Regions from separate parts of the Ureibacillus sp. FSL K6-3587 genome, predicted to be linked through region 1. Evidence: riboswitches for the same ligand, from Rfam matches in the RefSeq annotation. Region 1 holds a riboswitch; the other holds the start of a gene.

What was found. Region 1 has a riboswitch for FMN ahead of ribE (riboflavin synthase). Riboswitches for the same ligand answer to the same signal wherever they lie in the genome.
Region 2: another riboswitch for FMN. It lies ahead of NSS77_RS16460 (ECF transporter S component); the one in region 1 lies ahead of ribE (riboflavin synthase).

Annotation. Positions count from the first base shown of each region.
Region 1 is NZ_CP151969.1:1,896,775-1,899,959, forward strand. It holds gene rlmD (23S rRNA (uracil(1939)-C(5))-methyltransferase RlmD) at 1-1,365, opposite strand, end outside; FMN riboswitch at 1,511-1,645, shown strand; gene ribE (riboflavin synthase) at 1,873-2,517, shown strand; gene NSS77_RS09290 (bifunctional 3,4-dihydroxy-2-butanone-4-phosphate synthase/GTP cyclohydrolase II) at 2,532-3,185, shown strand, end outside.
Region 2 is NZ_CP151969.1:3,329,086-3,332,270, reverse strand. It holds gene NSS77_RS16465 (hypothetical protein) at 1-947, shown strand, start outside; FMN riboswitch at 1,087-1,222, shown strand; gene NSS77_RS16460 (ECF transporter S component) at 1,451-2,032, shown strand; gene NSS77_RS16455 (TlpA disulfide reductase family protein) at 2,111-2,761, shown strand; gene NSS77_RS16450 (AraC family ligand binding domain-containing protein) at 2,802-3,098, shown strand; gene fabI (enoyl-ACP reductase FabI) at 3,145-3,185, opposite strand, start outside.

The DNA.
Region 1 (3,185 bases):
TAATGTTAATTTCGCGACCACTTCAACCCTGGCTGTTTGAGGGAACATGTCAACGGGCTGGATATACTCCACTTTGTACATTTTTATCAGTTCTTTTAAATCCCTGGCGAAAGTGGAAGGATTGCAGGAGGTATAGACAAACCGCTTTGGCTTAATGTTTAATACGGTATTGATAAAACTTGGCGCAAGGCCGGTGCGCGGCGGATCGACCGTGACAACATCCGGAACAAATCCTTCATTCGCCCACTTCTTGAGCCATTCTTCCGCTGTGCCGGTGAAGAATTTCGCGTGAGAAAATCCATGTTTCCGGGCATTCTTTCTCGCATCTTCAACGGATTCCGGAACGACATCCATTCCCCGCACTTCTTTTGCGTCTTTCGCCAGCCACAGCCCAATCGTTCCAACGCCGCAGTAAGCATCGACCACGGTTTCGTTGCCGGAGAGTTGTGCCGCTTTTTTGATTTCATCATATAATACGACTGTTTGCTCAGGATTTAATTGAAAAAACGCACGGGAAGACAAATCAAAAGAAAGCCCGCCCAATTGTTCATGAATCGTTTCCTTGCCGTCAAGCACAATCGTCTCATCCCCAAAAATGAGGGAAGTTTTGGCCGGATTGATATTTTGGGTGATGGAAACGATACTGGAATCTAATTCTTTAATGCCTTGAACTAATTCCTTTTTACGAGGAATATCTTTTTTTGTTGTGACGAGGCAGACTTGCGTTTCTCCGGTTTGAATGCCTGTCCGGACAACGATGGTGCGAATGATTCCTTTTGATTTTCCATCATAGATCGGGATGCCGAGTTGTTCCAAAAGATTCCGGATGCCGACCGTGATCTTTGTTGTGGCAGGATGCTGCACAAGGCAGTCATCAAGATTTAAAAGTTTGTTTGTTCCTTCAATAAATAGCCCGGCCTTCACTTCATGTCCGATTTTACGGACTTGAAAAGCGCTCTTGTTTCGATAATGCCAAGGATTCTCCATCCCTATTGCAGGTCTTATCTCCACTTTCCCTACAATATGCGGAACGAATTTTTCCAGCGATTGAATCACAATGTCGCGCTTTTCTTTCAGTTGTCCTTCATAAGACAAATGCTGCAATTGGCATCCGCCGCATTGTTCGTAGACCGCGCAAGGCGGATTGACACGATGTTTTGAAGATTCTCTTATTCGCACAATTTCCGCCTCGGCATAATTGGGATGGATTTTCGATACTTTTGCTGTGATGACTTCACCGGGAAGGGCGCCTTTCACAAAAATGACATTCCGCTTAAAAAAACCGACCCCTTCTCCATTAATGCCAAGCCTTTTTATTGTTAAAGGGAATTTTTGACCGATTTCGATTTTTACTTTATCAGACATACTTTCACGTCCTTTATTTCATCTTCAAATATTATAGCAACCGAATAAGGGAAGGTAAAATTTCATAAGAATAAGTTAGCCATATGTATGGATTTTCTTCAGAATAAATGTTATTGTTATATAAAATATAAACTGAATATTCTTTCATATCCTTCGGGGTCGGGTGAAATTCCCAGCCGGCGGTGATGAAGCATTGCTTCTAAGCCCGCGAGCTCTTTTCGAGCAGGATTTGGTGCGAATCCAAAGCCGACAGTGAAAGTCTGGATGGGAGAAGGATGGTTTGTGAGAAAGTCCATTAGTCCGCTGATTAATGGCTTACTTTCGTATTCACTTTTTTGCAATCCGTTCTCCCGCAATTTGGCGGGAGTTTTTTATTTAGGTGTATTTTTAAAATGGGCCTGATTCAAGGCTTTTTTGTGCTGCCTAAAAATTTCATCGTTCTCCCAACCCCGTTAAGGCGACTTAGCGGGGTTTTTTACTTATATATATTGGAAAAGGGGGATTTTCATGTTTACCGGAATTATTGAGGATAAAGGGATTGTCACTGGGATTGAAAAAGACGAGAAAAGTATGAAGATTGTGATCCGCTCGCCAAAAATCGTGTCTGATGCGTCTCTTGGAGATAGTATTGCTGTCAATGGCGTTTGTTTAACGGTGACACATTTAACGAAGGACGAGATGACGGTCGATGTCATGCCGGAAACGGTGAAGGCGACGACGATTCATCAGTTGAAAAAAGGAGACTATGTCAATTTGGAAAGGGCAATGGCAGCTGGCGGCCGTTTTGGAGGGCATATCGTTTCCGGACATGTGGATGGAGTGGGAACAATCCGCAGCAAGAAACCGGTATCCAATGCCGTGTATTACGAAATCGAAATCCCAAAAGAGCTGCTGGAACAATGCATTCCGAAAGGTTCCATCACCGTCGATGGTACAAGTTTGACCATTTTTGGAGTCAGTGACACGGCCATCACCATTTCGCTCATTCCGCATACGTATGCAGAAACGATTTTGGGAATGAAGGGAATCGGCGATCAGGTGAATATAGAAACGGATATGCTCGGAAAATATGTGTTGCATCATTTGAAGAGAATAAATACTAAAGAAGAATCAAACATTACATTGGAATTTTTGACTCAAAACGGATTTTAAGGATGGTGGTTGATATGTTAAATACAATTGAAGAAGCAATAGAAGACTTGAAAAAAGGGAAAACCATCATCGTGGTGGATGATGAGAACCGGGAAAATGAAGGGGATTTGGTCGCTTTGGCGGAACATGCCACACCGGAAGTCATCAATTTTATGGCGACATACGGCCGCGGGTTGATTTGTACCCCAATAACGGAAGAATTGGCGGAAAAGCTGGATTTGCATGCGATGGTCGCCCATAATACCGACAATCACCAAACGGCATTTACAGTAAGCATCGACCATGTGAGTACAACTACCGGTATCAGCGCCTACGAACGCTCGACAACGATTTTAAAAATGCTCGAAGCGGATGCGGAAAAATCCGATTTCAGAAGACCGGGCCACGTTTTCCCGCTCATCGCCAAGAAAAACGGCGTGTTGGAAAGACAAGGGCATACAGAGGCTGCGGTGGATTTGGCCCGCATTGCCGGCGCTTTTCCGGCAGGGGTGATTTGCGAAATCATGGGGGATGACGGCAGAATGTCCCGTCTTGACGATCTCTTGAAGTTCGCAGAAGTCCATGATTTAAAAATTATTTCCATTGAAGAATTGGTCCGCTATCGCTTTAGAAATGAAAAGGTTGTGAAACGGGCGGCCTCTGTCAAAATGCCAACGACTTATGGGGAT
Region 2 (3,185 bases), 1.4 Mb from region 1:
CGACTGCGAATGATTCATCCGGAGAGGACATGGGCATTCTGGGCGTCCCGGATAATCTTGAAGAACAGGAAAAATTCGTGAACGTGATGACGGTGGGAACGGATAACAGAACGGCTGTATATCCTGATCAAACGGAAGGGAACACCCTTTTCCGAATCGGTCTTGCAAGCAAAGATGCGGACAGCATACCGGTAACGATTGTGATTCCGAACGAAAAAATACTCGAAGATTTTGGAAAAAACGATCCGTCGCAAGTAGAAATGTACAAAGTATACGCTCCCCGATTAAACGAACAGGCATTGGGCTTTATCGACTATCATCCTTACGAGGGAGAAATCACCGAGAAGAATGGAAAAGTGATTCATGTTTTGCCGGAGAATCATCCATATGACGTTGCATCGGCAGCCCTTTCAACCTATTTTGCTACCTTGACCGACACTTTTTCTTCTTATAGTGAAGTGGAATTTGCCGATCAAAACCATCAACCAAAGATATTGAAAGAAGTGGGAAAAGAATATTCGCTTCAGATTACAAAGGAAACGACACAATATAGCTACTTCAAATATGTACAAGAGGATGGCTCCGCGTTTTTGGCGCCAAATTTCAGAGAAACTTTTCCGAATGTCGAAAAGGCGATGGAAGCATTAAAGGTGAATACCAATGATGTCTATCAATCGGTCATCTTGCCAAATGTCGATTATTCGGTCAGCGTTGAGAAGGATTTGGTGAAAATCACCTTTAAAGAACCTTTGGATCTTTTCAATTATAATCAAGTGGAAGCAATGCAAATGATTGAGGGGATGCTTTTGACTGCCGCAGGATTCAACAAGGCGGTACAGTTCGAAAACATTGTCCAATCGGAATGGGAAGGATTTGACTTCTCAAAACCATTGCCAATCCCGGTTGGTCCGAATAAATTGCCGTATACGGTATTGGAAAATGAATAAAAGTGAATGGAACTGGTGCATGGAAACGCGGAAAAAATACCGTTACATGAACAGGATGCCATATCATTTTTCATATCAATGAACATATTCCTTTACAAATATTCAGTATTCTCATATAATAAGGCTAAATTGAATAATGATTCATCTTCGGGGCAGGGTGAAATTCCCGACCGGCGGTGTTAGAACTTCGTGTTCTTAAGCCCGCGAGCTCATTTTGAGCAGGATTTGGTGAGATTCCAAAGCCGACAGTATAGTCTGGATGGGAGAAGATGGTACGGTCGTTTTTCGTTATGGACAGTCATTGCACATGACAGACTTGGTGTTGGATTTTTTTGTAATATCCAACGCGCATTTCTTCATGGTCTTTTTAGTCATGTGTTGTCTCTAATTGTATCCTTTTCTCCCTTATGCAAGTTCGCATAAGGGATTTTTATTTGTAACGAAGCCGACTGATGCCTTTCTTCTTGCGAGTTGAATCAACAAGCAAAGAGGAGAGAGTGTTAATGAAAAAGATGAAAGTGCGATCATTCGTAACAGTTGCAATGCTATCAAGCATCTCATTTATTTTGATGTTTTTAAATTTCCCGCTTCCGTATTTTCCTGTATTTTTGGAAATCGATTTCAGCGATGTTCCTGCATTGATTGCCGCCATTACAATGGGGCCGGTTGCAGGTATTCTGGTGGAACTTATTAAAAATATTTTGAATTGGCTATTTATCGGCGCACCGACAGGGGTACCGGTGGGACATATGGCAAACTTTGCGACAGGTCTCTTATTTATTCTGCCAGTTTATTATATTTATAAGAAAACCAATTCCATCAAAGGGTTAATTTTAGGACTGGTTGCAGGAACATTTTCCATGTCGATTGGCATGAGCGTTTTAAATTACGTCGCCTTCTTGCCGATGTACACGTATTTCTTGGGAATGGGAAGCTTTGATGTGAAGGAAACCATCGTTCTTGGCATTTTGCCGTTCAATATCATCAAAGGCATCTTATTGATGGTGCTTGTATTGATGTTGTTCAGAACGATGAGAAAATGGATAGAGAGCCAAAGGGCACAATATTTATTGCAAAAACAATAAAAAAGTAAGGGGAGTTTGCATGACGGCAAACTCCTTTTTTATGTTTTCGATTCATATATTGCTATAAAGGATGGTGTTATGGGAAAAAGAAATGTATCCATTTTTTTCTTATTGCTGATTGTCACTACGATGGTTTGGACAATCTATTCGAGCTTTTTCAAAGAACGGACAAGTGAGGGGGAGATGTTTACAGAAGACGAGTTTATTGATTTTCTATATCAAAATTTAGGGATGGAGGAACCGCACGATATTGTACCGTTGGATGCAACGGATGGACATTCTCATGATGAGGAGTTGGAAACTTCCTATCAGCCGATGAATGTTGAAGCACTGGATTTTCAGTTAAAAACGATTCATAATGAAACTATCCGATTGTCAGAATTAAAAGGAAAGAAAATTCTGCTCAATTTTTGGACAAGTTGGTGCCCACCTTGCAAGGAGGAAATGCAAGAGCTGAATGAATTCTATGATCAATATGCCATAAGGAACGATATCGAGATATTGGCCATTAATGTGACGGATCAAGAGTTTTCAATCGATGATGTGAGAGATTTTTCGGTCCAGTACCAATTGCAGTTTCCTGTTTTGCTTGATGAGCGTGGGGAAGTTTCAAAGAAATATCAAATCATGACGATTCCAACAAGTTTTATTATTCATGAAGACGGTACGGTGATTGAAAAAATTGTTGGCCCTGTCACAAAAGATGTCTTATTGGAGAAGTTTCAATAAAGGAAAAGTATTGTAAAAGAAGAGATTGGAGGAATCCTTTGTGCAAGTCATTTCTACACCATATGTTCTAAATGAAAGAAAAAAACAGGCAGGAAAAGTTTTTGAAACGTCAAAAGCCCAAGTGCTCAATATCCAATTGAAATCCGGCGAATCCATTCCGGACCATTTTGCCGATTGCGATGTGTTGATTATTGTACGCAGTGGGATCGTATCATTTACGGTGAATGATGAAACAGTCGAGTTGACGAGCGAATCTTTATTGCACATGGAACCGAAAGAATTGCACAGCCTGACCGCGAAGGAAGATGCAGACGTTGTGGTTGTCAAAATAAAATAAGACATGAAAAAAGTAGTACAAACCGTTTGTACTACTTTTTCATTGATTACCCCATAATGTGGTAACCGGAGTCGACATAAATCGTTT